2 regions of the Roseateles sp. So40a genome follow, and region 2 is predicted to be linked to the other one. Evidence: predicted binding sites of a transcription regulator. Region 2 holds the regulator's gene; the other holds the start of a gene.
What was found. Region 2 encodes LexA, which represses DNA repair genes until DNA is damaged. Its sites were predicted from a motif close to ACTGTATNNNNATACAGT; they were not measured.
Positions count from the first base shown of each region.

Region 1: the regulator LexA is predicted to act here: its motif matches at 5,368-5,385, upstream of recA (recombinase RecA).

Region 1 covers NZ_CP182288.1:5,412,312-5,426,977, reverse strand. The annotation lists gene ACNI65_RS24740 (serine/threonine-protein kinase) at 1-266, opposite strand, end outside; gene ACNI65_RS24735 (TerC family protein) at 285-1,016, opposite strand; gene sucD (succinate--CoA ligase subunit alpha) at 1,213-2,106, opposite strand; gene sucC (ADP-forming succinate--CoA ligase subunit beta) at 2,134-3,294, opposite strand; gene ACNI65_RS24720 (regulatory protein RecX) at 3,714-4,265, opposite strand; gene recA (recombinase RecA) at 4,284-5,327, opposite strand; gene ACNI65_RS24710 (response regulator) at 5,645-6,316, shown strand; gene ACNI65_RS24705 (sensor histidine kinase) at 6,376-7,881, shown strand; gene rodA (rod shape-determining protein RodA) at 7,882-9,036, opposite strand; gene mrdA (penicillin-binding protein 2) at 9,033-11,096, opposite strand; gene mreD (rod shape-determining protein MreD) at 11,119-11,640, opposite strand; gene mreC (rod shape-determining protein MreC) at 11,637-12,602, opposite strand; RNA gene ACNI65_RS24680 (sX9 sRNA) at 12,643-12,724, opposite strand; gene ACNI65_RS24675 (rod shape-determining protein) at 12,779-13,822, opposite strand; gene gatC (Asp-tRNA(Asn)/Glu-tRNA(Gln) amidotransferase subunit GatC) at 14,182-14,481, shown strand; gene gatA (Asp-tRNA(Asn)/Glu-tRNA(Gln) amidotransferase subunit GatA) at 14,478-14,666, shown strand, end outside.
Region 2 covers NZ_CP182288.1:1,970,811-1,985,476, forward strand. The annotation lists gene gltX (glutamate--tRNA ligase) at 1-993, shown strand, start outside; tRNA gene ACNI65_RS09130 (tRNA-Ala) at 1,139-1,214, shown strand; tRNA gene ACNI65_RS09135 (tRNA-Glu) at 1,258-1,333, shown strand; tRNA gene ACNI65_RS09140 (tRNA-Asp) at 1,529-1,605, shown strand; tRNA gene ACNI65_RS09145 (tRNA-Ala) at 1,652-1,727, shown strand; tRNA gene ACNI65_RS09150 (tRNA-Glu) at 1,779-1,854, shown strand; tRNA gene ACNI65_RS09155 (tRNA-Asp) at 1,957-2,033, shown strand; gene ACNI65_RS09160 (helix-hairpin-helix domain-containing protein) at 2,166-2,486, opposite strand; gene lexA (transcriptional repressor LexA) at 2,489-3,166, opposite strand; gene ACNI65_RS09170 (asparaginase) at 3,310-4,242, shown strand; gene ACNI65_RS09175 (DMT family transporter) at 4,253-5,164, opposite strand; gene ACNI65_RS09180 (OmpA family protein) at 5,230-5,889, opposite strand; gene ACNI65_RS09185 (EAL domain-containing protein) at 6,228-7,388, shown strand; gene ACNI65_RS09190 (response regulator) at 7,491-8,156, opposite strand; gene ACNI65_RS09195 (HlyD family type I secretion periplasmic adaptor subunit) at 8,262-9,353, opposite strand; gene ACNI65_RS09200 (ATP-binding cassette domain-containing protein) at 9,440-11,659, opposite strand; gene ACNI65_RS09205 (TolC family protein) at 11,714-13,024, opposite strand; gene ACNI65_RS09210 (hypothetical protein) at 13,628-14,666, shown strand, end outside.

The sequences.
Region 1 (14,666 bases), 2.3 Mb from region 2:
ACATCGACCAGATCGTCCGGCGAGAACTCGCGCTGCAGCGCCAGCCGCTTGATCGCGACGGTCACGCCGCTGCGCCGGTCGACGGCGCGATTGACCACCGCCATCGCGCCGCGACCGATTTCCTCGCCAATCTCGTAGTTGTCGAGCGCCACGCCCGCCGATCGCGGCATCGGCTGCGTCGTCGGCAATGAATCGGGCGCGGCGAAGCCTTCGTCGTCAGACGCACCCCGGCCCAGCAGTCGCTTCAGGAAGCCGGAGGCGCTCATGACATGGCGGGCCTTTCGTCAGGCTTGTGCCGGCTTGCGAGCGGCCAGCAGCTTGCCGACCGCCAGCACGAACAGCGCGCCACCGACGCCCAGGGCGTAATAGACCTGCGGCAGGACCTCGGTCGTGCCCGGCTTGCTGCCCGCCTGCATCGGCACCCAGCTGTTGAGCGCGGGATCGGTGACCACCATCGTCCCGGCGATCCAGCCCAGCAGCATCGCGCCCAGCGTGATGACGATGGGGAACTTGTCCATCAGCTTGATCACGAGCTGGCTGCCCCACACGATGATGGGGATCGACACCAGCAGGCCGAAGATCACCAGCGGCATCTGGTGATGGGAACCGGCACCCTCGGCAGCGCCGGCGATGGCGATCACGTTGTCCAGGCTCATCACGAAGTCGGCAATGATGACCGTCTTCACGGCGCCCCAGAGCTTGTCGCTGGCTTCCATCTTCGAGTGGTCATCCTCCGCCTCGGGCAGTAGCAGCTTGATGCCGATCCACAGCAGCAGCACACCGCCGACCAGCTTCAGGAACGGCAGCTTCAGCAGCGTCAGCGCGAAGAAGATCAGCACGACGCGCAGGACGATGGCACCCGCGGTGCCCCACAGGATGCCCTTGGTGCGCAGGTTCGGTGGGAGCTTGCGGCAGGCAAGCGCGATGACGACGGCGTTGTCGCCACCCAGCAGGATGTCGATCAGGATGATCTGGCCGACGGCGAGCCAGAACTCGGGGCTGGAGAGCATGTCCATAGATGGGGGTCCGCGCCGGGACCTTGCGCGAACAAGGGCCCAGTCTAAAGCGTTGGAGGGTTGAACGAACGAAGGGGCCCGTCGGGCCCCTTCTTCGGTTCGGGGAAAGCGAACGGATTGTCCGCTTTCACCCCCCGGAACCGCAGTGCGTGAAATTACGCAGCGGCGGTCTCCAGCATCAGGTTTTTCCTGCTACTTACAGCAGGCCCTTCAGCAGCTTGCCCATTTCGGACGGATTGCGCGTCACGGTGAAGCCGCACTCTTCCATGATGGCGAGCTTCGCATCGGCGGTGTCGGCACCACCCGAGATCAGCGCGCCGGCGTGGCCCATGCGCTTTCCGGGAGGGGCGGTGACGCCGGCGATGAAACCGACGACCGGCTTCTTCATGTTGGCCTTGCACCAGCGGGCGGCTTCAGCCTCGTCCGGGCCACCGATCTCACCGATCATGATGACGGCGTCGGTATCCGGATCGTCGTTGAAGGCTTGCATCACGTCGATGTGCTTCAGACCGTTGATCGGGTCGCCACCGATGCCGACGGCCGACGATTGGCCCAGGCCGATCTCGGTCAGTTGGGCGACGGCTTCATAGGTCAGCGTGCCGGAGCGCGAGACCACGCCGATGCGGCCCTTGCGGTGGATGTGGCCGGGCATGATGCCGATCTTGATCTCGTCGGGCGTGATCAGGCCGGGGCAGTTCGGGCCCAGCAGCAGCGTCTTCTTGCCGCCGGCCGCTTCCTTGGCCTTCATCTTGTTGCGCACTTCCAGCATGTCACGGACGGGGATGCCTTCCGTGATGCAGATCGCCAGATCCAGGTCGGCCTCGACGGCTTCCCAGATCGCGGCGGCGGCGCCCGCGGGCGGCACGTAGATCACCGAGACCGTCGCGCCGGTCTGGGCCGCGGCTTCCTTGACGGTGCCGTAGATGGGGATGTCCGAGAACTTCTCGCCCGCCTTCTTGGGGTTCACGCCGGCGACGAAAGCGTTCTTGCCGTTCGCGTAGGCCTGGCAGCCCAGGGTGTGGAACTGACCGGTCTTGCCCGTGATGCCCTGGGTGATGACCTTGGTGTCCTTGTTGATGTAAATGCTCATGTCGTATTCCTTGGCTGGGTCGGCGGCTTACTTGACGGCGGCAACGATCTTCGTCGCGGCTTCGGCCATGGTGTCGGCGGCGATGATGGGCAGGCCGGACTCGGCCAGCATCTTCTTGCCCAGCTCTTCGTTGGTGCCCTTCATGCGGACGACCAGCGGCACATTCAGGTTGACGGCCTTGCAGGCCGTGATGACGCCTTCGGCGATGGTGTCGCACTTCATGATGCCGCCGAAGATGTTCACGAGGATGCCCTTCACCTCGGGGTTCTTCAGCATGATCTTGAAGGCCTCGGTGACCTTCTCGGCCGTGGCGCCGCCGCCGACGTCCAGGAAGTTGGCCGGCTCGCCGCCAAACAGCTTGATGGTGTCCATCGTGGCCATGGCCAGACCGGCGCCGTTCACCAGGCAGCCGATGTTGCCGTCCAGCGAGATGTAGGCCAGGTCGAACTTGGACGCTTCGATCTCAGCCGGATCCTCTTCGTCCAGGTCGCGGTAGGCGACGATTTCCGGGTGACGGAACAGGGCGTTGGCGTCGAAGTTGAACTTGGCGTCCAGGGCGATCAGGTTCCCCTTGGAGTCGCAGTTCAGCGGGTTGATTTCCACCAGCGACGCGTCGGTGTCCATGTAGCACTTGTAGAGCTTGGCGAACAGGTCGACGGCCTGGTCCACCGAGGCGCCGGTCAGGCCGATGGCCGCGGCGATCTTCTTCGACTGCTCGGTGGTGATGCCGGTCAGCGGATCGATGTACTCGGTGATGATCTTCTCGGGGGTCGAGTGCGCGACTTCCTCGATGTCCATGCCGCCTTCGCTCGACGCGATGAAGGCCACCTTCTGGGTGCCGCGGTCGGTCACCAGCGAGATGTACAGCTCGTTCTTGATGTCCGCGCCTTCCTCGATGTACAGGCGGCGGACCTTCTGACCGGCCGGGCCGGTCTGGTGCGTGACCAGCTGCATGCCGAGGATCTGCTCGGACAGCGCCTTCACGTCGTCCAGGCTCTTGCCCAGCTTGACGCCGCCGCCCTTGCCGCGGCCACCCGCGTGGATCTGCGCCTTGACCACCCAGACCGGGCCGCCCAGTTTCTGCGCGGCTTCAACCGCTTCTTGCACCGTGAACGCGGGAATGCCGCGCGGCACCGGCACGCCGAACTGGCGCAGGATTTCCTTGCCCTGGTACTCGTGAATCTTCATAGGGAGGTCTCGCTTGATGGATGGATCAGGAAGAGGCCGCCAACGCCGCGAACAGTCCGCGGTGCCGGCGCAGAGAGGAGGTTTGCAGTGCAGGAATCAGCCACGCCAGCGCCTCGGATCCCCCGTCTTCGCGGCCATAGGCACGCGCGTCGACGGTGCGACGGAGGTGCGGCGGATGGCGCTCGGGGGAGGCGGTGGAAGACATAAACCGGTGCAAACACGCAAAAACACGCCCGCGGACAACGTCAGCGGGCAGATTTGCGAAGCCGAAAATGTAGCATGCTGCGCTGCATCAGGCCTTTGGCGCGGTTGCGACGCGCACTGGCGTAGGCTTGTCAGCGGCCCGCAAGCTGCGCGTGGCGCACGAAATTACGGGCAGTTTCAGCGCTAGCGGGCGCCGATCACCGCGTGTCACCGCTTCAGGTGTCAGGCCCGGCGGCCACGCGGCGAACCGCCCGCCGGGCCAGCTCCGGACCGAATCCGCGACCGATCAGGAAGCGCAGGCGTTTGGCCTCGGCGGAGGCGTCCTCGGGCGCACCCTCTCCGAACCTGCGACGCAGCAGCTCGCAGGCACGGTCGAGCTCACCCGCTGACAACGCCGCGCGTTGATCCGCGTCGAGCGCCAGGCCGTGCTGCGCCAGCTCCTGTTCAATGCGTCGCTGGCCGAAGCGCTGCGATCTCACGTGCAGGCGGGATTCGACGAACCGGGATTCGTCCAGGTAGCCGTTGGACAGGAGCCAGGCGATCACGGCGTCGACTTCTTCGCCCAGATCCGGGACGTCCTCCTCCGAGGAGCTGGACTCGACGCCATCACTGCCCGCGGCCTGTGCCGACCGGTCTCGCGCGATGCGCAGCAGCTTGCGCCGCAACTCCATCGCGCTGTGCTCGCGCTGGGCCAGCAGCGCGACCGCTCGCGCCTTCAGCGACAAGGGCTGCGAGGCACGACCCCGCCGGCCTTCGGTCGGGGTCATGCCGTGGGTGCCCCGTGCTTATTCAGCGTCGCTGGTCGCGCCGCCCAGCAGCGGGATGCCCAGCGAGTCGCGGATCTTGTTCTCGATCTCGACCGCCAGATCCGGGTTCTCACGCAGGAACTCGCGGGCGTTGTCCTTGCCCTGGCCGATCTTCTCCCCGCTGTAGGCATACCAGGAGCCGGCCTTCTCGACGATCTTGGCGGTGACGCCCATGTCGATGATCTCGCCCTCGCGGCTGATGCCTTCGCCGTACAGGATGTCGAACTCCGCCGTCTTGAACGGGGGCGCGACCTTGTTCTTCACGACCTTGACCTTGGTCTCGGAGCCGATGACCTCCTCGCCCTTCTTGATCGAGCCGATGCGGCGGATGTCGAGGCGGACCGAGGCGTAGAACTTCAGCGCGTTGCCGCCGGTGGTCGTTTCCGGGCTGCCGAACATGACGCCGATCTTCATCCGGATCTGGTTGATGAAGATGACGGTGCAGTTGGTCTTCTTGATGGTGGCGGTCAGCTTGCGCAGCGCCTGGCTCATCAGGCGGGCCTGCAGGCCGGGCAGCGCGTCGCCCATCTCGCCCTCGAGTTCCGCCTTGGGCGTCAGCGCCGCGACCGAGTCGATGATGATCAGGTCCACCGAGCCCGAACGCACCAGCGAGTCCACGATCTCCAGCGCCTGTTCACCGGTGTCGGGCTGGCTGATCAGCAGTTCCTGCAGGTTCACGCCCAGCTTCTGCGCGTACTGGACGTCCAGCGCGTGTTCGGCGTCGATGAACGCGCACACGCCGTCCAGCTTCTGCATCTGGGCGATGACCTGCAGCGTCAGCGTGGTCTTGCCCGAGGATTCCGGCCCGTAGATCTCGATCACCCGGCCGCGCGGCAGGCCGCCGACGCCCAGCGCGATGTCCAGGCCCAGCGATCCGGTGGAGACGACCTGGATGTCCTCGATCTTCTCGCCTTCGGCCAGCCGCATGATCGAGCCCTTGCCGAACTGCTTTTCGATCTGGGCGAGGGCGGCCTGCAGGGCCTTGGCTTTTTCGGTGTTGGCGTTCTTCACGGGGGCGTCCATGCAATCTTCTCCTGTTGGGCTGCGGCGGATTATGGCGCAATCTGTATATCTGTACAGTACTTTGTCGAACGGGCCGATCCGCGTGGCGGCTTGCTTGAGGTCCGATGCAGCCATCTTAGGCAGCGGGTGGCTCATGGGATGAGCCAGCACGGCGCGATCCCACCGATTTCCACCATCAGCGGGAGACCTCCCCCGACGAACCTGTCGCGGGCCTGACCCGACGCCCCCTGACGGGTGCCCTCGCATGGCTCGGAAACGCCTAGGGAACACGCGCAGGCGGCTCCCTAGAATGTCTCCATAACCAGAGGGGACGACACATGCGCATCCTGATCGCCGAAGACGACCAAGTCCTGGCCGACGGCCTGCTGCGCTCCTTGCGCGCATCGGGCTGCGCGGTGGACCAGGTCGGCAGCGGCAGCGAGGCCGACGCGGCGCTCGCGTCGCATGAGTTCGACCTGCTGATCCTGGACCTGGGCCTGCCCAAGCTGCACGGGCTGGAGGTGCTGCGGCGGCTGCGCTCGCGGGGTTCCTCGCTGCCGGTGCTGATCCTGACCGCGGCCGACAGCATCGAGGAACGGGTCAAGGGGCTGGACCTGGGCGCGGATGACTACATGGCCAAGCCGTTCTCGCTGCAGGAACTGGAGGCGCGGGTGCGCGCGCTGACGCGCCGCGGCCTGGGCACCGCCTCCAGCGTGATCCGTCATGGACCGCTGACCTTCGACGCCACCGGACGCGTGGCCTACATCAACGAGCAGATGGTGGAGTTGTCGGCGCGCGAGCTGTCCTTGCTCGAGGTGCTGCTGCAGCGCGCCGGCCGGCTCGTCAGCAAGGACCAGCTCGTCGAGCGCCTGTGCGAGTGGGGCGAGGAGGTCAGCAACAACGCGATCGAGGTCTACATCCACCGGCTGCGCAAGAAGATCGAGCAGGGGCCGATCCGCATCGCGACGGTGCGCGGCCTGGGTTACTGCCTTGAGAAGATCCCGGGCTGAGCCCGCTCGGCGATTGGCGCGCCCTTCCGTTCTGACCCCGCATCACGACCGCACGCGGCATGGCGTCTGAATCGTCCGGCCATCGCTCGCTGTTCGGCGAGATCCTCGACTGGATGCTCGCGCCGCTGCTGGTCATCTGGCCGATCAGCGTCGCGCTGACCTGGCTGGTGGCCCAGGGCATCGCCAACAAGCCGTATGACCGCGAGCTGGACGAGATGGCGCGTACGCTGGGCCTGCAGGTCGTGACCGAGCCGGCGCCCGGCGACGCGACCACGCGCAAGGGGCGTTCGAGGTATGCGCTCGCGCCCGAGGCGGCGGCGCTGCTGCGCGCCGACGAGACGGACACGGTCTATTACCAGGTGCTGGGTCTGCGCGGGGAACTGCTCAGCGGCGACGCGCTGCTGCCGGTGCCCGAGGTGGAGCCCCCCATCGTGCCGTGGGAGGTCAACCGGCGCTTCGACGAGGTGAACAACGAGGCGGTGCGGGTGTCCTACCTGTGGGTGGTGCCCGAGGGGATGGCCGGCGGCGACAAGATGATGCTGGTGCAGGTCGCGGAGACGCTGGGCAAGCGCTCGCGGCTGACCAACGAGATCATCAAGGGCGTGATCCTGCCGCAGTTCGTGATCCTCCCGCTGGCGGTGCTGCTGGTGTGGCTGGCGCTGGCGCGCGGCATCGCGCCGCTCAACGACCTGCAGCGGCGGATCCGCTCGCGCGACAGCTCCGACCTGAGCCCCATCGATGAACAGCGCATCCCGGACGAGGTCGCGCCGCTGGTGCAGGCGATCAACGACCTGCTGGAGCGGCTGGACCAGTCCATCCGGGCGCAGAAGCATTTCCTGGCCGACGCGGCGCATCAGCTCAAGACGCCGCTGGCGGGTCTGCGCACGCAGGCCGAGTTGGCCCAGCGCGAGATCGACGAGGGCCGGAGCTCGCCGGCGGAGCTGCGCCGCTCGCTCAAGCAGATCGCGGTCTCGAGCCAGCGCGCGGCGCACATGGTCAACCAGTTGCTGGCGATGGCGCGGGCCGAGGACCAGGAGCACGCGGCGCGGCGCAGTGAGGTGAACCTCGCGGTGCTGGCGATCGAGACGGTGCGCGACTTCGTGCCGCGCGCGATGGAGAAGCGGCTGGATCTCGGGTACGAGGGACCGGAGGCGAGCCAGGCGGGGCTGCGGATCCACGGGCATCCGCTGCTGATCCGCGAGCTGATCCGCAACCTGGTCGACAACGCGTTGCTGTACACGCCCAGCGACGGGACGGTGACGGTGCGTGTCGTCGAGGATCCGTTCGGACAGGTGTGCGTGCTGCAGGTCGAGGATTCGGGGCCGGGCATCGCGGAGGCGGAGCGCGAGCAGGTGTTCCAGCCGTTCTATCGCGCGTTGGGCACCAACGTCGATGGCTCGGGCCTGGGTCTGGCGATCGTGCGCGAGATCGTGCAGCAGCACGACGCGGAGATCTCGGTGGACGACACCCGCGCGCGGCGTCAGGCGGAGGCCGATGGGGGCGGTCCGGGCGCGCGCTTCACGGTGCGCTTCGCCGCGCATCCGCTGGCGAGCGGCGGGAGCTGATCACCGCTGCGTGCCCCCGCGGCTCTTCGCGATCGACATCAGCATGCCCAGCGACAGCCCCAGCGTCACCATCGCCGTGCCGCCGTACGAGATGAACGGCAGCGGCACGCCCACCACCGGCAGGATGCCGGTCACCATGCCCATGTTCACGAACACGTAGGTGAAGAAGCTCAAGGTGATCGCGCCCGCCAGCAGCCGCGAGAACAAGGTCGGCGCCTCATGCGCGATCGCCAGTCCGCGCAGGATCAGCGCCGTGAATCCGATGAGCAGCCCCGCAGCGCCGATCAGCCCGAACTCCTCGCCATAGGCCGCGAAGATGAAGTCGGTCGTGCGTTCCGGGATGAACTCCAGGTGCGTCTGCGTGCCCTTCATGAAGCCCTTGCCCGTCACGCCGCCCGAGCCGATCGCGATCTCGCCCTGGATGATGTGGAAGCCCTTGCCCAGCGGATCCTTCGTCGGGTCCAGCAGCGTGCACACGCGGTCCTTCTGGTACTCCTTCAGCACCACCCATTTCACGTCGGGCTGACAGATCTGATCCTCGCTGAAGACCAGCGCCGTGATGCCCGCGCCGGCCAGCACCAGCGCCGGAATGATCAGCTTCCAGGACAGCCCCGCGAAGAAGATCACGTAGAGCCCCGCCCCCAGCACCAGCAGCGAGGTGCCCAGGTCCGGCTGCTTGGCGATCAGCCCCACCGGTACCACCAGCAGCACGAACGCGGCGATGAAGTCGGGCAGGCGCAGCTGACCCTCGCGCTTCTGGAACCACCAGGCCAGCATCAGCGGCACGGCGATCTTGAGCATTTCCGAGGGCTGGATCACCACACCGATGTTGAGCCAGCGCGTCGCGCCCTTCTTGCTGATGCCGAACAAGGCCACCGCCACCAGCAAGGTGACACCGATCCCGTACAGCGGCAGCGCCAGCTGCATCAGGCGCTGCGGCGGCACCTGCGCCGTCACGAAGAGCACGCCCATCGCCAGCACCATGTTGCGCGCGTGATCGACGAAGCGCGTGCCGTGGTCGTAGCCCGCCGAATACATGCACATCAGGCCCAGGCCCATCAGCCAGGCCATCGCGAGCAGCAACGGGACGTCGAAACCCTGGAACAGCGGCTTCACGCGCTGCAGCAGGCTGGGTTTGCTGAAGACGGCGCTCATCGTGAGGCTCCCAGGTTGCGGCGCGGCGCGGACGCTGCGGCGTTGCCAGTGGCCGCCGGGGCGCTCGAAGCGCTCGAAGCCCCTGAAGCCGCGGATTCCGGCGCGCTCGCGGCGGCGCCCGGCAAGGCGATGTCCTCGACGCGGCGCGGCGTGCCGATCGGCGCGCCGACCTGGCCCACGCGCACCTTGGCGATGTCTTCCTCGCTCGGATACGTGCCCGTGAGCACGTAGTCGAACACGCGACGCGCGATCGGCGCGGCCGATTCGGAGCCGAAGCCCGCGTTCTCCACGATCAGCGCCAACGCGATCGTCGGCGCCTGATAAGGCGCGAACGAGATGTACAGCGAATGGTCGCGCTTGCGCTCGTCAGCCTTGATGCTGCTGTACGTCTGACCCGCGCGCAGGCCCACCGCCTGCGCCGTGCCGGTCTTGCCCGCGCTCTGGTACTGCGCGCCCGCGAACACCATCCGCGAGGTGCCTTCCAGCGTCACGTCGTGCATCGCGTTGCGGATCACGTCCACGTCGGCCTTGCGCAACGCCAGCGGCGACAGCGCGTCGCTGGCGGTGCGGCGCTGGGCATGCTTGACCACGTCCTCGATCTCACGCACCAGACGCGGCCGATACCGTTCGCCGCCGCTGGCCAGCGTGGACATCGCCGTGGCGAGCTGCAGCATCGTGAAGTTGTTGTAACCCTGGCCGATGCCCAGCGAGATCGTCTCGCCGGCGTACCATTTCTGCTGCTCGGGGCGCTTGTAGGCGCGGCGCTTCCACTCGGTGCTGGGCAGGATGCCGGTGACCTCGCCCAGCAGGTCGATCTCGGTCTTGCGGCCGAAGCCGAAAGGCTCGAGCTGGTCATGGATCATGTCCACGCCCATCTCGTTGGCCAGCGAGTAGAAGTAGACGTTGGACGAGGTGACGATCGCCAGCCGCATGTCCTTCGCGCCGGCACGGTCGCCGGTGGCGCTGCCGAAGACGCGCCCGCCGAAGCTGTAGGTCAGGTTGTCCTGCACGACGACGTTCGCCGCGCGCTTGCCCGTGTTCAGCGCGGCCATCGCCATGTACGGCTTGAAGGTCGACCCCGGCGGATAGGTGCCACGCAGCGCGCGGTTGAGCAGCGGCTTGTCGATGTCCTCGTTGAGCTCCTTCCAGCTGTCGGCGTCGATGCCGTCGACGAACAGGTTGGGATCGAAGGTCGGCTTGGAGACGAAGGCCAGGACCTCGCCATTGCGCGGATCCATCGCCACGAGCGCCCCGCGGCGCTCGCCGAAGAGACGTTCCACCAGCGCCTGCAGCTTGATGTCGATGGACAGGTGCAAGGTGTTGCCCGGCGTCGGCGGCCGGTTGCGCAGCCGGCGCACGGCGCGGCCGCCGGCGCTGGTTTCCATTTCCTCGAAACCGGTCTGGCCGTGCAGCTCGCGCTCATAGGCCTGTTCCAGGCCGAGCTTGCCGATGTACTCGGTGCCGCGGTAGTTGGCGACGTCCTCCTCGGACCAGTCGTCCATGGCCTTCTTCTCGGCCTGGTTGATGCGGCCGATGTAGCCCAGCAGATGCGCGCCGACATCGCCCAGCGGATAACTGCGGAACAGCCGCGCCTTGATGTCGACGCCGGGGAAGCGGAAGCGCTGCGCGGCGAAACGGGCGACCTCGGTGTCGGTGAGTTTCGTGCGGATGGGCAGCGACTCGAAGTTCTTGCTTTCCTCCATCAGCCGCTTGAAGCGGCGGCGGTCGCGCGGCTGGATGTCGATGACAGCGGTCAACGCGTCGATCGTGCGTTCCAGGTCGGGCACCTTGGAGGGCGTGATCTCCAGCGTGTAGGCCGAATAGTTGCTCGCCAGCACCACGCCGTTGCGGTCCACGATCAGGCCGCGGTTGGGCACGATGGGGACGACGGAGACGCGGTTGATCTCGGCGCGCTCGAGCAGCGCGTCGTGCTGCGTGATCTGCAGGTAGACCAGCCGCGCCACGAGCAGGCTGAAGCAGAACAGGACGAAGATCGCCGCCGCGACCAGCCGCAGCCGGAATCGGCTCAGCTCCGCCTGGAGGTTCTTGATGACCGTCATCGCGGGCCTGTCCTGGGCGCGCTCAGAGCGGGCGGTGCGCGTCGGGATCCGGCGCGCGGCGCTGCGGCGCCAGCAGCAGGGCGGCGGCGATGGGCCACAGCGCGGCCTGCAGCAGCGGCGCGAGCACCAGACCCCAGCCTGGCCACATGCCGCCCACCATCAGGCGCACGATCACCGCGATCGCGGTGGCCAGCACGAACAGCGGCAGCACATGCAGCGCCTGCGCGCCCAGCGAGAACCACAGCAGCCGGCGATGCAGCGCGACCGCGCCGAAGGCCAGCAGGCTGTAGGCCAGCGCGTGCTGACCCAGCAGCGCGCCGTGGTGCACGTCGATCATGAGACCGAACACGAAGGCCCAGCCCACGCCGACGCGGCGCGGCTGATGGACGTTCCAGAACACGAGCACCAGCGCCAGCACGTCCGGCATCCAGGGCTGGCGCCCGACGGGGACCATGTCGATGAGCAGGCCGACGATCAGGCTGAAGGCGATGAACAGGGGGTTGGCGGGCAGCAGCAGCTGGCTCGCGCCGCGGGGCATGATCATCGGTTGCCTCCCTTGGGCGCGGACGCGGCGGCCGGGCGTCTCGGACGGGCCTCGGCGGCGGCGGCGCTCGCGGCGCTGGCGGCTTCCTGCGCGGCCTCGGAGCGCGCGTCCTCCTGGCCCTGGAGCGGCTCCAGCACCAGCACGTGACGGGCGTTGTCGGGCTGCGCGACGGGCGCCAGGCCGACGCGCGCGAAGCTGGTGTCGCCGCGGCGCTCGACCTCGGCGACCTTGGCCACTGGCAGTCCCGGCGGATAGAGGCCGTCCAGGCCCGAGGTGGCGAGCGCGTCGCCGGCCTTGATGTCGGCGTTGGCGGCGATGAAGCGCAGCTCCATCACGCCGCGTTCGCCGCCATAGGCGACGCCGCGCTGCTGGGTGCGGGTGTTGAGCACGGGAATGGTGGCGTCGCGGTCGGTGAGCAGCGTGACCTCGGCGGACAGCGGATAGACGCGAGTGACCTGGCCGAGCACGCCGGCGTCGTTCACCACGGGCGCGCCGAGCCGGACGCCGCGATGGCTGCCGCGGTCGATCACGATGCGGCGGGAGAAGGGATCGGGCGCCTCGTAGAGGACCTCGGCGGCGAGGCCCTTGACGGGCAGCGCCTCGCGCAGGTCGAGCAGGCCGCGCAGGCGGGTGTTCTCGGCCTGCAGCTGCGCGGCGCGACTGAGGATCACGGCTTGCGAGGCGAGCTGCTGGCGGGCCTGGTTCTCCGCCTCGGTGGCCTTTTCCATGCCTCGGGCGTAATCGCCGGCCTGTTCCCAGGCGTCGACGGGCGCGAGCAGCGCGCGTTGCAGCGGATGCAGGGCGAGGGCGAGGCCGGCGCGGGCGGGTGCGGTGATCTGGAAGCGGGAGTCCGCGACCATGAGGAAGACGGCCAGGGCTGCGCAGAAGGCCAGTTTCGTCAGCGCGGACGGGCCTTCGCGGAACAGTGGTGGCGGATTGCGATCCAGGGTGCCGAGCGGCATGAGAGGGATCTCAGACTTTCAAGAGACCGACGACAACGCTTGTTGACAACCTATCGGCCGTAGCGAGCGGGTGTCAGGCTAGGCGGACGGACCGGAGGAACCGGAGCGTACTTCCTGTACGTGAGGATTCCGAGGACCGCCCAACGACGCCTGACGCCCGCGCAGTAGGCCCGCTCTTACTCGTTCGTGAAGATGGAGCCGAGGCGTTCCATGCGTTCGAGCGCCATGCCGCAGCCGCGCACGACGCAGGTCAGCGGGTCTTCGGCGACCAGGACGGGCAGGCCGGTTTCCTCGGCCAGCAGGCGGTCCAGGTCGCGCAACAGCGCGCCGCCGCCGGTCAGCATCATGCCGCGCTCGGCGATGTCGGCGCCCAGTTCCGGCGGGGTCTGCTCCAGCGCGTTCTTCACGGCCGAGACGATCTGGTTGAGCGGGTCGGTCAGCGCTTCCAGGATCTCGTTGGACGAGATCGTGAAGCTGCGCGGCACGCCTTCGCTCAGGTTGCGGCCCTTCACTTCCATCTCCTTGACCTCGGAGCCAGGGAAGGCCGAACCGATGTTCTTCTTGATCGCTTCCGCGGTCGGCTCGCCGATCAGCATGCCGTAGTTGCGGCGGATGTAGTTGATGATGGCCTCGTCGAACTTGTCGCCGCCGACGCGGACCGAGCCCTTGTAGACCATGCCGCCCAGCGAGATCACGCCGACCTCGGTCGTGCCGCCGCCGATGTCGATGACCATCGAGCCCGACGCTTCCGACACCGGCAGCCCGGCGCCGATCGCCGCGGCCATCGGTTCCTCGATCAGGTAGACCTCCGAGGCGCCCGCGCCCAGGGCGGCGTCGCGGATGGCGCGCTTCTCGACCTGGGTCGAGCCGCAGGGCACGCAGATGATGATCCGGGGCGAGGGACGCAGCAGCTTGGTGTCGTGCACCATCTTGATGAACTGCTTGATCATCTGCTCGGTGACCACGAAGTCGGCGATCACGCCGTCCTTCATCGGGCGGATCGCCTCGATGTTGCCGGGCACCTTGCCCAGCATGGCCTTGGCTTCGTGGCCCACGGCCTGGATCGTCTTCTTGCCGTTGGGACCGCCTTCATGACGGATGGCGACGACGGACGGTTCGTCCAGCACCACGCCTTTTCCGCGGACGTAGATCAGCGTGTTGGCGGTGCCCAGGTCGATGGCGAGGTCGGTGGAGAAATAGCGGCGCAGGGAGGCGAGCATGTGTGTGGGCTAGGCCAGGACAAAACGCTTCGGCACCTGGAGCCGCCAGTCAACGTCGAACTACACGCAATCGGCGGCATTCGACGGCATCAGGCGGCGTTCGTCTGCGTTCTGTCCGGGCGGCTGCGATTCGGGGCGATTCGGGTCGGGTAACCGCGCGGACCGGCGGCGTCCGCGCGAGCGAGATTCCTTGCCATAAGCAACGAGGCTGCAATGCAGCCCCGGCGCCATGGAGATAAGCGGGGATAATAACTGATCACCCCCTGGTTTGGCCCCTCTGCAAGCCCTCCGTCAGCGTTCGTCGAATGTTTCGCGCGCCCGGCGGACCGCTTGCCCGACCGGCCTTCGAAGACATTCCCATGGCACTCACCCAAGACGACGTCAGCCGGATCGCCAAACTGGCCCGGCTGCAACTTTCCGGCGACGAGCAGGCCGCCCTGCTGCCGCAGCTCAATGGCTTCTTCTCGATCGTCGAGCAGATGAGCGCGGTCGACACCAGTGGCGTCGATCCCCTCTACACGCCGCTGTCGGCGGTCCAGGAAGTGGCCCTGCGGCTGCGCGAGGACCGCGTCACCGAAACCGACCAGCGCGCGCTCAACCAGCGCAGCGCTCCCGCCGTCGAGGACGGCCTGTTCCTGGTCCCGAAAGTCATCGAATGAGCGCGCCCCTGCATCACCTCGGCGTGGCCGAGCTCGGCCGCGCCTTGCGCGCCAAGACGGTCTCCAGCACCGAACTGACGCAACATCTGCTTGCGCGTGTTGCCGCAGCGAAGGATCTCGGCGCGTTCCTGCACGTCGATGAAGCCTACGCGCTGAGCAGGGCCAAGGACGCCGACGCGCGCCTG
Region 2 (14,666 bases):
ACGCTGCCGGCGATTCCCTCGGGCGTCGATCCGGTGGTGCGTTTCAAGAATCCGATCGACGGCGACGTCACGTGGGATGACGTGGTCAAGGGCCCGATCACGATCAACAACCGCGAGATCGACGACCTGATACTGCTGCGTCCGGACGGCGTGCCGACCTACAACTTCGCCGTCGTCATCGACGACTGGGACATGCGGATCACGCACGTCTTCCGCGGCGACGAGCACATCAACAACACGCCGTGGCAGATCAACCTGTTCAACGCGCTGGGCGCCCCGCTGCCCGCGTTCGGACATATCCCGGTGATCCTGGGTGACGATGGCCTGAAGCTGTCCAAGCGCCGCGGCGCGGTGAGCGTGACCGCCTACGAGGAGAACGGCTACCTGCCCGAGGCGATGCTGAACTACCTGTCGCGCCTGGGCTGGAGCCATGGGGACGATGAGCTGTTCTCGCGGGAGCAACTGGTGTCGTGGTTCGACGGCAGCCACATTTCCAAGAGCCCGGCCCAGTGGGATCCGGCGAAGCTCGAGTGGGTCAACGCCCATTACATCAAGCTGGCCGACGACGCCCGCCTGGCCGAACTGGTGACGGCCCAGATGGCCAAGCGCGGCCTGGCCGCGCCGGCCCGCCTGGAAGCACTGTGCGCGCTGTTCAAGGATCGCTGCAGCACCACCGTGGCGCTGACGGACTGGCTGGCGATGTACGTGTCGCCGGTGACCCCGAGCGAGGCGGATCGCGCCCAGCACCTGACCGACGCCGTGAAGCCGGCGGTGCTGGCGCTGGCGGACAAGCTTGAGGCGCTGGCCGTGTGGGACAAGGCCGCGATCAATGCCGCGATCAAGGAAACCATCACCGCCCACGGCCTGAAGATGCCGCAGCTGGCGATTCCGGTGCGGGTGCTGGCGTGTGGCCGGACGCAGACGCCATCGGTCGATGCGGTGCTGGAACTCTTCGACAAAGAAATTTTGTTGAACCGCTTGCGTTCCGTTTAAAACTCGGTCTATACTCTTGTTCTCGCTTGAACAGCGCGATGTTCGAAACGAACTTCGAAGCGGCAGACAGCGAATCAAAACGGGGAGCGTCAGCTCCCCGACGAGATTCAAGGAAGCCGAAAAGAAGTCGGATCGAATCCCCGAAGGGGGTATAGCTCAGCTGGGAGAGCGCTTGCATGGCATGCAAGAGGTCAGCGGTTCGATCCCGCTTACCTCCACCAAACTTCGGTTTGTGTGGCGCGCGGTTCAAGGAATGAAGGTTTAGTCCCCTTCGTCTAGAGGCCTAGGACACCACCCTTTCACGGTGATTACAGGGGTTCGAATCCCCTAGGGGACGCCAAGTTGTCGAGCTTGGTTACTGACTTAGAGATTGAACGAGAAAATCGAAAAATTCTTCGGAAATCGATTTGATCGTTGTCAAAATCAGGTATAGTAACGATATCGACGCAGCGATACGGTCAAGCAATTGATCGGATCGATGCGACAAGAGATAGAAAAGAGTTTGATGCGACGGATCGAAAGATCTTGAGTATCTGGAGTGGTAGTTCAGTTGGTTAGAATACCGGCCTGTCACGCCGGGGGTCGCGGGTTCGAGCCCCGTCCACTCCGCCAACGTTTTGAGACTCGGGCAGCGTACCGATTCGATGCGAAAGCATTCGGGGGTATAGCTCAGCTGGGAGAGCGCTTGCATGGCATGCAAGAGGTCAGCGGTTCGATCCCGCTTACCTCCACCAGAATTCCTTCGGGAAGTCTGGGCGCGGTCTGAGTCGATGCGAGAAGGTTCAGTCCCCTTCGTCTAGAGGCCTAGGACACCACCCTTTCACGGTGATTACAGGGGTTCGAATCCCCTAGGGGACGCCAAGTTTGACAAGGCTTGGCTGCATCGCAGATCTGTATGGATCTGGAGATTTGCAGCGCAACTTGTCCGCGAACAAGAATGACGTGCTTAACAACGTCGTCTTAGGAGTGGTAGTTCAGTTGGTTAGAATACCGGCCTGTCACGCCGGGGGTCGCGGGTTCGAGCCCCGTCCACTCCGCCAACATTGAAACCCTGTCGATGCAAGTCGGCAGGGTTTTTTCTTTTCCGGCATTGGTTTCACACGCATTCTGTCGGCGCCATCATTCGCCGGGATTTCAGTGTGAACCCGAATGCGGCGATCTATCCGGCTTCTTCACAGATCCGGATACTCGCGTTTGCGCTGGGCGGTGTAACTCCACCAATCCCTGGGTGGGCCGCCATTCATGAAATCAACAGCGGCCATATAGGTATCCAGCACGCAAGGATCGTGGCGTTTCCCGGTCAGTTTGCAGATGCCCTGATACAGCGCGAAGGCATCGGCACCGACGAGATCCGCAGGCTGATGGATGCCCATCAACTGGAAATCGCGGACCATCGCCGGTCCGATGTTGGGAATCTGCCGCAGTTGCGTGCAGGTCTCCGCTGAGGCCGCCTTGCTGTGCGACTTGCGCGCGGTGGTGCGGGCGGCCGTCATGGTCAGTGGAAGCCGCCGGAACGGATCAAACCTACCGCCAAGCCTTCGATGGCGAACTGTTCATCGGGCGTGACGTCGATCGGTTGGAAATCCGGATTCTCGGGCAGCAGTCGAATGCCGTCGGCATGACGCTCCAGGCGCTTCACGGTCACCTCCTCGCCGATCCGCGCAACAACCACCTGACCGTTGCGCGCCTCGCTGACCTTCTTCACCGCCAGCAGGTCGCCGTCCATGATGCCGATGTCCTTCATGCTCATGCCTTTCACGCGCAGCAGGAAGTCCGGCGCCTTCGAGAACATCGAAGGGTCGACGCTATAGTGCTGCTCGACATGTTCCTCCGCGAGGATCGGCGCGCCGGCGGCCACCCGGCCCACCAGCGGCAGCGTCAGCTGTGCGAGGCTGGCCAGCGGCAACGCGAACTGGCTGTGCTCCCGGGCCCGGTTGACCTGGCGCAGCGCCGTCGACGGCAGGCGGATGCCGCGGGCGGTGCCACCCACCAGCTCGATGACGCCCTTGCGGGCCAGCGCCTGCAGGTGTTCCTCGGCGGCATTGGCCGACTTGAAACCCAGCTGCTGCGCGATCTCCGCGCGCGTGGGCGGGGAGCCGGTGCTTTCGATGCTGTCGCGGACCAGATCGAAGATCTGTTGTTGGCGGGCGGTCAGTTTGGGCGGTGTTTCCACGAGCACAGGCCTTTATTCGGTGGGGAAGGCTGAATGCCACGAAGCCGGGTCGAAGCGGTTCACCCCACAGCGGGGTGCATGACTGTTCGATGCGTGCCTGAGAATTCATCCAGCATCTGGATTTTTATACAGGAGACGATAAATTGCAAAGCGCGGCGCAGACCCTCGTGATCATCGGCACCGGCGGGACGATCGCCGGAGCCTCCGGCAGTGCGACGGACAACGTCGGCTACAAGGCCGGCTCGCTGTCCGTGAACACGCTGGTGGCGGCCGTGCCGGCCTTGGCCAGTCGCTCCCTGGAGGCCGAGCAGCTCGCGCAGCTCGACAGCAAGGACATGGATCACGCGACCTGGGCGCGACTCGCTCGCCGGGTGCAGGCGCACCTCGAGCGGCCTGAGGTGCGCGGCGTCGTGATCACGCACGGCACGGACACACTGGAGGAAACCGCCTACCTGCTGCAACGCGTGCTGGCGCCGCGCAAGCCGGTGGTGCTCACCGCGGCGATGCGGCCCGCGACGGCCATCCAGGCCGACGGACCGCAGAACCTGCTCGACGCGGTTGCCGTGGCGGAGTCCGAGGGCGTGTCGGGCGTCGTTGCCGTGGTGGCAGGTCAGGTGTGGTCGGGGCTGGAGCTCCGCAAGACGCATTCATATCGTCTGGATGCCTTCGAGGCGGGCCCCGACGCCGGCGCGCTGGCGGTGGTGGAGGAGGGCGTGTTGCGCCGCTTCCGCGACTGGCCGGCGGGTGAGGCGCTCGGTGTGGCACGCTTGCCGGCCGGGGGTCAGGCCTGGCCGTGGGTCGAGGTGCTGGGCAGTCACGCGGGCGCTGATGCGCGCGCGATCGAGGCCTGGCGAGTGGCGGGCCTGCAGGGACTGGTGCTCGCCTGCACCGGCAACGGCACGCTGCATGAGGCCCTGGAGGCACCGGTGCGCGCGCTGAAGGAAGCCGGTGTGCCGGTGTGGCGGACCACCCGCTGCGCCCAGGGACGCATCGTTGGCGCGAGCGACGAGCCGGGCGCCGCGTTGTCGCCGTGGGCCGCGCGCGTCGAGTTGATGCTGCGCCTGCTGGCCGATTGAGCGGACGCGCTCAGGCCCGGCGTCGCGCGAGCCAGACGCCGACGGCGACCAGGGCCATGCCGGCCATGGCCAGGACCGACAGCGTCTCCCCGAACAGGCCCCAGGCGATCAGCGCCGTGGCCGGTGGCGTCAGATAGAACAGACTGGCGACGTGGACCGCGCTGCCGCGACGGATCAGCACGTTGAGCAGGCTGACGGCGCCCAGCGACAACACGAGGACCAGCCAGGCGAGCGCGAAGACGAACTGCCCGGACCAGGTCACCTGCATCGTCTCGGTGGCCGCGGCCAGCGCGGCGGTGACGATCAGGCTGGGCACGAACTGGATGATCGAGCCGGTGCGCAGGTCAAAGGACGGGCAGAAGCGCTTCTGGTACAGCGTGCCGACGGTGATGCCCAGCAGCGCGAGCATCGCCGGCAGCAGCATCGTCACGAGGGCGCCGCCGGGCACCGCCGCGATCTTTTGCGCGACGACCAGTCCGACGCCGATGAAACCGAGGCTCAGCCCCAGCCACTGGAGGCGGTCGATGCGCTCGCCGAGGAAGGCGCGCGCGCCCAGCGCGGTCACGAGCGGCTGCAGGCCGACCACCAGCGCGGTGATCCCGGCGGGCAGGCCGTGCGAGATCGCGGTGAACACGCCGCCCAGGTAGACACCATGCACCAGCAGTCCGGTCACGGCGATGTGTCCGCAGGCCCGCAGCGAGCCGGGCCACGGCGCGCGCAGCACCAGCACCACGGGCAGCATCAGCACGAGCACGGCCGCGTAGCGCCAGGACAGGAAGGTCAACGGTTCCGCGTCGGGCAGTCCGAATTTCGCGCCGATGAAACCGGTGCTCCACACCGCGACGAACAGCAGCGGGAGCAGACCGGTGGAAGCGCCCGCGGCTTGGGGTGTGGGCGGCGGTGGCGCGGGCGACGGGTTCATAGGGGCTGGATGCTACCCAGGCCCGTCACCGTCGCGCCGCCACGCGGGCGACAGGCGCGCCGGCCTCAGCCGCCCGAGCCTTGCTGCGGCTCACGCAGGAAGATCTCGACGCGCCGGTTCTTGGCGCGGTTCTCCGGCGTGTCGTTCGACATCAGCGGCTCGCGCGAACCGCGGCCCGCCACCTCGATGCGGTCGGCGCGCACGCCGCGGTCGGCCAGGTAGCCGCGCACGCTCTCGGCGCGACGCAGCGACAGCGGGTCGTTGATCGCGTCGGAACCGGTGTTGTCCGTGTGGCCCACGACCCGCACCACCGTCGGCGACGGATTGTTGTTCAGCCCGTTGGCGAAGGCATCCAGCACCGGACGCAGGCGCGGCTCGACGGCGGCGCTGTTGGTGGCGAAGGAGATGTCGCTCGGCACGTCGAGCTTGAGCTGGTTGTCGGCGGTGCGCGTGACCTCGACGCCGGTGCCTTGCGTGGCCTGCTCCATCGCGCGGCGCTTGTCCTCCATGTGGCGCGACCAGACGTTGCCGGCCACCGCACCGAGCGCGCCGCCGATCAATGCACCGGTGCCTGCCTTGCCGCCGGTGGCGGAGCTGATGACCGCGCCCGAGACCGCGCCGATCGCCGCACCGCCCGCGGTGCCGCGCTGGCGTTCATCCATGTTGGCGCAACCGCCGAGGACGGCGGCGGCGAGGGCGGCGGCGGCCAGTCGGGTGTGTCGCATCTGCATGTTGTTTCTCCTTGTGATCCGGATAAGAAAACCCAACGACCCGGGCGGCTGTGTCGTCGCCTGCGAGGGGGAGTATCTCCCTGCGGCGGCCGACGGTCCGAGGTCGGCGGATGAGTCGACGAGGTCTCGCGCCGGGGTTCCGGTGCGACGCCTCGCGGCGGACGGTGTTCGACTTCGGCAAACGGGGCGCCCGCGTCGCCACCATCGAAGTGGGGGCGACCCACCTTCAACTGCTAGCGACTGGTCATGGATGACAAGGAGTTGTTATTCGGCGCTGAGCGGGCGATTCATAGCATGAAGCCCTGCTTTTCTCCCTTTGCCTTCGAGCACCCATGCCCCGTCCCCACGACTCCGGTTGCACCCCCGTCAGCGGTGCGGAAGACCTCGGTACCCACGTTCGCTACGCCGGCCAACCGATCATCGATCGGACCGGTCGCGTGGTCGCGACCGAGCTGCTGTTCCGCTGGAACGCCCGCGATGGGGAGGTCGGGCCGGAGCTCGGCGGCTACGGCACGGCGGCGGTGTTGTCGAACGCGCTGATCGATGCCGAGCTGCTGACGCGCACGCCCGCGGCGGAACACCCGCTGGGGGACCTGCTGATCAACATGGATGCGCGCACGCTGATGAGCCCGATCGCCGAGACGGTGACGCCGGACATCGGCGTGATCGAGGTGCTGGAGACCGTGTCCGTGGACGAGGCCCTGACGCGGCGGCTCCGTGAGCTCCACGGCAGAGGCTACCGTTTCGCGCTCGACGACGTGCAGCGACTCGACGACCCGCGCTGGGCGTTGGCGCCCTGGGTGCAATTCGCCAAGGTCGACGTGGCGGATCTGGACGGGGGGCGCTTGTCGGCGCTGATTCGCCAGGCCCACCGGCTCGGCCTGTCCGTGATCGCCGAGAAGATCGAGGACGAGGCGACGCTGGTGCGTGTGCGCGACGCGGGTGCCGACTACTTCCAGGGCTATGCGATCGCCCGGCCGACGACCACCGCGGTGGCTGCCTTGCCGGGATGCGACCCGCGCGTCATCGGTCAATTGATGGCGCTGGCCCGCGCGGGCGTGGAGGCGAGCTCGCTGGCGATGCTCGCGGGCCGGCACCCGGCCGTCGTCGTCCGGTTGATGAGGATCCAGGCGCTGCATGCGCCGCAGACGATCGTCCAGGCCGAGACGATGGAGGAGGTCCTGGAAGCGCTGCCGCGCGCGTTGCTGATGGGCTGGTTGACGGTGCTCAACCTCGCGGCCACGCATGGACGCGATGCCGACCTGGCCTCGCAACTGCGAGAGGAACTCGCCACGGGTCGACGCCGATTGCGCGAAGCTGCGTCTGGCCAGTCCCAGAGGGCCCTTGATCGCGCCACGTTCTTCCTCTGCCAGCAGTTGCTGCGCATGCGCCTGAAGCCGCCTTCGATGTCGCCAGTCCCCGCCGCGGAAGTCACTCGCTTGCCGACCCCTGCGGCGACCCTCGCCGATACACAAGGCCTGGCCGCGGCCTGAGGCGGGGGGCACGGCGAAAAGCCGCCTGAAGGCGGCTTCTTTCTTTCGTCGCAGAACGCGTGTCGACCGAGGCGCCCGCACGGCGCGCGGATCAGGCCTGATTCATTCGTCGATCAGTCCATGCATGCGCGCGACGCTGGTGGCCATGGCGCGGGAGTTCACGTTCAGCTTGCGGTAGATGGAACGCAGATGCTGATTGACCGTGAAGCGGGAGATCGACAACCGGTTGCCGATGTCGACGATCGGCAGGCCTTCGATCAGCAGGTTCAGCACGCTCCATTCACGTTGGCCGAGTCCCAGCTCCTTGAGCTTCTGCGCCTTGTCGACCTTGGGCTTCACGCCGGTCTCCAGGCTCTCGAGCTTGTCCAGCACCAGGCGCGAGACGGCGGGGCTCAGCGGGGCGTGACCGTTGTGGGTGGCGATGATCTTGTCGATGAGGCTGGGCTGGATCTCTTCCTTGAGCAGGTAGCCCGAGGCACCCGAGCGCAGGCTGCGCATCACATGCTTGGCATCGCCGAAGGTGCTGATCACGATGCTGTGGGCGTCCGGGCACTTCTCGCTGATCAGCTTGATCAGGTCGATCCCGTCGACGTCAGGCAGACCCAGGTCCACCAGATAGATGTCCGCGCGGTTGGCCAGGATCGCCGAGACCGACTCGCCGCGGTTGCGGCCGATGCCCACGATCTGGCAGGCGCTGCTGGCAGACACGACGTCGATCAGCCGCTGCAGGACGGTGGCGTCGTCTTCGATGATGGTGACAGTGATCATGTGAGGGGTCCCCTGAGGATCCGGGTTGTTGTCGGTGAAGTCGACGATGGGTCAATGACGCGAAGTGAGTGGCGAACATCGACAGGTCGGGCGGCGGCTTGCGGATCATCGCTCGCCGAGCGATTCGGACATGGTCTTCCTGACGGGTTTGAGCAGGTAGTCCAGCACCGTGTGACGGCCGCTGATGATCTCCGCGGTCGCGGTCATGCCGGGCTGGATCACGATGGCATCGGCCTTCTCGCCGTGGAAACGCTTGCCCGTGATGCGGATGTGCGTCCGGTAGTAGGGCTGTTCGCCTTGCGGTGTGCGTTCGGTCAAGGCGTCCGGGCTGACGTAGCTCACGGTGCCGTCCAGTGCGCCATAGATGCTGTAGTCGAACGCGTCGAGCTTCACCGTGGCCTGCATGCCGGGGCGCACGAAGCCGATGTCCGCGGCGCGCAAGCGCGCCTCGATGATGAGGTCTTCGCCGGTGGGCAGCAGCTGCATGATCTCGTCGCCCGGGCGCAGCACCGCACCCACGGTGGTCTGCGTGATCAGGTTGACGATCCCGTCCACCGGTGCGCGGAGTTGCATGTGTTCGAGATTGCCTCGACGGTCGTTGAGCACCTGCTGGATGCTGGCGAGGTCCTCCTCGGTCTTGGCCAGCTCGGCCTGTGCGTCCTGCAGGAACTTGTTGCGGCGGGTGGTCACCAGGCCGGCCGCTTCGTTGGCGGCCCGTTGCAGTCGTAGGAACTCAGCCGCGCTGATGTCGCCGGCCTGGCGCAGTGGCTCATTCAGCTCCACCTCGCGCCGCGCGAGATCCGCGGAGGTCGTCAGCACCGCGAGCTCCTCGCGCAACGCGGTCTGCCGGCGCTCGTAGAGCTTGCGCTGCAGTTCGCTGAAGGCGTTGGTGGCGGCAGGGCGATAGGGAGTGCCGAGCGTCTCCGCGCGCAGTCGAGCGAGCGACGCGTTCAGCGCCGCGGATTTTTCGCTGGAATCCGCCAGCGCGGCGCTGGCCTTGGTGTTGTCCAACTGGGCGAGCAGGTCGCCTTTGCGGACGGCATCTCCCTCATGCACGAACAGCTGCTCCACCACCCCTCCATCTGGTGCCTGGATGACTTGTGTGCGCGAGGATGCCATGACCTTGCCGCCGGCGCGAGTGACCTGTTCGATCTCGGCCACGGAGGCCCACCAGAGACCGGCGCCGAGCGCGGCCACCGTGGCCAGGACGGTCCAGCGAAGGCGCGAAGGCGCATGCGGGGAGGAAGAGGAAGTCGACATGGGAAGTCCTTGCTGAAAGCGTGTCAGGGGGCGACGGAGGTCGCCGTCGGCGCGGAGGCGGTGGGCGCCTCGACAGGACGCGCCGGGCGCGTGGCCGCAGAGTGCGTCGTGGCGGGAGATCCCGCGGCGCCTGGAGCCGGCCGGCCCTGCAGGCGCGCGAGGACCTCGTCGCGCGGGCCGTCGGCGAGGACGCCTTGCGGGGCCAGCACGATCACGCGATCCACCAGCGCCAGCATCGACAGTCGATGCGTGACCAGCAGCAGCGTCGCCTCGGGTTTGAGCAGTTCCTTCATGAGCCGCAGCGTCGCGTGTTCGAGTCCGTCGTCCATGCCGGACGTGGGCTCGTCGAGCAGCCACACCGGTCGATCCGCCAGGACGAGGCGCGTCAGCGCCACGAGTTGGCGTTGTCCGCCGGACAGGCCGCGGCCCCCTTCCGACAGCTTGCGGTCCAGCCCATGCGGATGCTGAGCGACCATCGGCCACAGCCCCGTCCGGCGGCAGGCCGCGATCAGGGTGTCGTCGTCCAGATCAGGCAGTCCGAACAGCAGGTTGTCGCGCAAGGTGCCGGCGAACAGCCAGGCGTGCTGCGGTCCGTAGGCAAGGTGCGAGGCCCGCCAGCCGGCGTGGATCTGCTGCTGGTCGACGCCGTCGAGGTACACGGTGCCGCGCGATGGCTTGGACAGTCCGCAGGCCAGCGAAAGCAGGGTGGTCTTGCCCGCGCCGACGGTGCCCAGGATGGCGATCTTCTCGCCGGCGCGGATGTTCAGATGGCCGATGCGCAGCGGGTCCTTCTGGCCGGGATAGCTGAACTCGACGTCCTCGAAGCGCAGGTCACCGCGCAGGGTCTCGGGCACGATCGGCCGCTCGATCGCGTGGTTGTCGACCTGCAGCCGGAAGATCGCGTCCAGCGCCTTCATCGAGGCTCGGGCGCTGCCCAGTTGCACCAGCAGCGGCGGGATGGAGGCCAGCGGCGACAGCACCCGGCCCGACAGGATGGAGCACGCGACGATCGCGCCCTGCGTCAGCTCGCCATGGATCGCCAGCACCGCGCCGACGCAGATCAGCGAGACGTAGCTCGCCTGTTGCAGCGCCGCCGCGAGGTAGGAGGTGGTGTCGCTCTCATGCTTGAGCGCCAGGCTCTGCGAGGCGTTGACCTCGCACAGCGCGGCCCAGCGGGCCTCGAAGCGCCAGGATGCGCCCAGGCCCTTGATCGACTCGGTGCCCTCGATCGTCTCGACCAGCAGGCCCGTCTTGGCGTTCGCGCCGGACTGGTTGCTGGCCGTCAAGCGCGCGATGCGGCGCGCGCGGAGCAGGCCGGTGAGCACCGTCAACCCGAAGAGCACGACAGCCGGCAAGGCCATCCACGCCCCGCCGATCGCCGCGATCACCAGCGCGAAGAGCAGCGCCATCGGCATGTCGAACAGCAGGAACAGGGTGCCGGCGGACAGGATGCCGCGGATGGACTCGAAGCTCTGGACTTGCGACGCCAGGGTGCCGACGGCGCCGGGCCGCTGGTCCATGCGCACCGCGCCGAGGCGGGACATCAGCGCCTTGGAGATGCCGACGTCGAGCAGCTTGAGCCGGGGCTCGAGCAGCGACGCGCGGGCGAGCTTGAGCAGGAACTCGATCAGCACCGCCAGACCGACGCCGACCGTGAGCACCCAGAGCGTCTGGTGTCCCTGATTCGGGATGACGCGGTCGTAGACCTGCATCGAGAAGAAGGAGATCGAGATGCCGATCGCCGACAGCAGCAGCGACAGGCCGGCCGCTTCGGCGAAGGTGGGCCACTGGCCGCGCAGGTGGCTGAGCATCATGCCGTGCGCCGTCGTGTCGGCGGCCTGTCGCGCGTCGTCTTCCGCGGTCGCATGCAGGCAGGGCTGCGCGTCCAGCACCAGCTCGCGTCGGACCTGATCGGCGCCGACGCAGCGCCACAGGCCTTGCGGCGTGCGCGCGGTGATCACCTGCCACCCATGCTCCGCGTGATGGCACAGCAGCGGCAGCGCGGCGAGCTGCGGTCCCTGCAGGCAGGTGAACCGGGCGCTCGAGTCGACCGCGCTGGCGAGATGGACGGCCGCGGCGAGGTCCTCGGCAGGGGCCGGTTGCTCGGCCTGGCGCTGTCGCACCTGCTCGATCGGGACCGGGCGGCCCTTGAGCCGCAACCAATGGGTCAGCGCGACGGCCAGCGAGGACGAGGCGGGCGCGGGCGGCGCGGAAGGGCGGCGCGAGAGGAAGTTCCAGGACATGGGGCGCTTTCGAGGGGCGGGCGTGGCGGAGGGCGGAGGCCGTGGGCGTCGTGGTCAGGACCCGGAGGGGTCGACCCAGACGGTCGGGGATGGGGCGGGGCCGGCCTCGCCGGCGCGGTCGGTCGCGGCGTTTGCCGTGGTGTCCAGCCCGGTGTCGATGGCGCCGGTGAGCAGGCGCAGCCGGTACAGGCCCGCGCGCTCGTCGATGGCCGCGTCGCGTTGGGCCTGGCGCGTCGCATGCGCTTCCCGGACCATGTTGAGCAGATCCAGCCAGGCGCGCTTGCCGGCCTCGAACTGACGCCGGTAGGAGGCCAGGACCTCGTCGCTGGTGGCGACGGTCAGGCCCGCGTTGCGCAGCGAGGCGACCGCGGCGGCGTAGCGCGTGTACTCGAGCTGGTAGTTGCCGAACTGGTCCTGCTCGGTGGCGGCGACGGCGGCCTCGGCGGCAGCGATGCGCGAGCGTGCCGCGTTCACGCCCGAGAGGCCGGACAGACCGCCCTGGAGCCCCGCCTGGAACACCAGTCCGATGCGCTGATCGTTGATGGCGCCGCTCTGATGGTCCAGGCGCACGCTCAGCGTGGGCATCAGGGCGGCCTTGGCGCGCGCGAGTTCGTCCCGCGCCGCGTCGACCGCCGAGCGCGCCAGCGCCATCTCCGGCGACAGCTGGATGCGGTCCAGGACGGCGTTCAAGGTCGGCGGGGTGGGAAGCTCGCCGTCAAGCGCGGCCATCAGCGGCGCATCGACGGGTCGCCGTGCCAGGCGCTGCAGCCGGTCGCGCTGGAGGTTCTCCTCGAGCCGTGCCTGGGCGAGTTCAGCTTCGACCGCGCTCATCCGGGAGGTCGCCAGCGCCGCGTCCGAGTTCGTCGCGACGCCGGCCGTGTTGCGCCGCCGGATCATGTCGAGCAGCTGGCGATGGCTGTCGCGCAGGCCTTCCAGCGCCTGCACGCGGCCGTGCGCCTTGGACCAGTCCGCCCATCCCTGCACGATCCGCAGCCGGAGCTGGAGCTGCGCGGCGAGCAGGTCCTGGCCGCTGCTGCGCACGGCCGTGCGGGCGGCGGCGAGGTTGGCGGTCAGCAGTCCGCCGGTGTAGAGCGGCTGCTGCACGCTGAGCACCGTGACGTAGCCGGAACCGGTCGCGCGCTGGCGCGAGACCGTGGGCGACGGCCCGAATTGCCACTTCGCCGCGGTGACGCCGTCCTCGGCGGCGGCGATCGCCGCGCGGGCGCGTTCGATCGACGGATCCTCCGCCAACGCGGTCTCGAGAAAGGCGGTCAGAGGCGCGCCCCACGTCGTGGAGGTGGCCGCCGGCGTCGTCGCGAGGGCGGACGCCGTTGGAGTGGCTTCAGGCACCGGTTCGGCGCTCACTGCCGTGGCTGCCAGTGTCAGCGCCATCAGTCCGCGGGATATCACCCAATGAGTCGACCCGATGAAACGCGGGGACGGGAACCGTTGGATATTCGGTCCTTGCCAATCCTGAAAATCTCGGTGGGCGGGCACGTAAACTCCTCGGGGTGGTTATTCGAGATGCTCAGTTTCGTTTCCCGGTGTGCCGGCTCGCAATAGCATCAATTTGCTAGGTAATTCCAGTGAGGATGGAGTGCTCCGAGACGCTGATCTGAAATGACTAGCAAAAATTTGCTAGTGGCCCGCTGGTATGAGGCATGCAGCGTGTCATCTGCACGGCCTAGCCGGCCTCGGGGACGCGGCGGGATTCCATTGCGAGCTCCAAAATTGATTCGGTCAGGAGGAAACCAGCCTCAATGAGCTAGTGGATAGCTAAAGATGTCTATTCTTGAGGGATTGGTGATGTCTTATTGCGGTCGCTGACACAGGGAGGTGATCTCTAGAATGGTGGCGCCACGTTGAAGGGATTCGATGTGCGTTCAATGGATTTATTCTTCCCGACATTCGAATATCTTGCTCTCGCGCCAAGGGAATGTCGGGTGACTCTCTGCAGGGACTGCCACCATGAGTGACCTCGACACCATTCCCCTCGATCCTTCGAGGCTGCCTTCGGCTCGTCCGGACCCGCAGCCGCCCGAGCCGTTCGTGCTCACCTTTGGCGGCGGGACCAACGCCGCGAGAGCCGCGAACGATGCGCCGCAGGTCCGTTTCGGCGCGGAGGAGGTCGTCGATGCCGACGGCCGGCTGGTCGCGCACGAGCTGCTCTTCCGTTGGAACACCGCGGAGCAGCCCGACCGCCTGGTGCCCGGCGAGTTCCGCGTCGCGGCCATGCTCTCCAATGCGCTGCTGGACGGCAGCGTCTCGGGCCGCACGCCTTCAGGCCTTCACCTGATCGCGATGGATGAGCCCACCTTGCTCGGACCGCTGGCCGATCTGTGCACGCGCCTGGGGGTGGTGATCACGCTGACCGATGCTGTGTCCGTGGAGGCCTCGATGCTGCTGCGCGTGGCGCAACTGCGCGCGCGCGGCCAGCGTTTCTGCATCGACGGCCTCCGTGATCCGGCCGATCCCCGCTGGCTCTTCGCCCCTTACGCGGAGTTCTGCCGCCTGGACCTGCGGGCGATCCGCCCCGACTGGCTTCGCCCGCTTGCGCAACTGGCTGCCAAGCGTGAGCTGACGGTCATCGGCCAGCACGTCGAGACGATGAACGGTTACCAAAGCCTGGCCGGCGCCGGCGTGCCGCTGTTCCAGGGCTCATTCATCTCGCCGACGCAGCGGCTCGCGGTGGACGCGCTGCCGGGATGTGATGCCGGCGTGTTGGCGCGCCTGCAGCAGCTGCTGGCTGATCGCGTGTCGGCCAAGGCGCTCGCCGTCGCGGCGATGGGCGATCCCGCGGTGATCATGCGTCTGCTCCTGCTGCACCGGCTGCACGCGGGACGCGGCGCTCCCGAGGCTCCCAGCGTCGCGGCGCTGATCGGGGCGCTGCCCGCGGATGCGCTGGCGGGATGGCTGCGCGTGCTGCTGCTGGCCGCGTGCCATGGGATGGGCGAAGGCTGGGCGCCGTCGGTGCGCCAGCAGGTGGACCGCTACCGGCGCGGCCTGC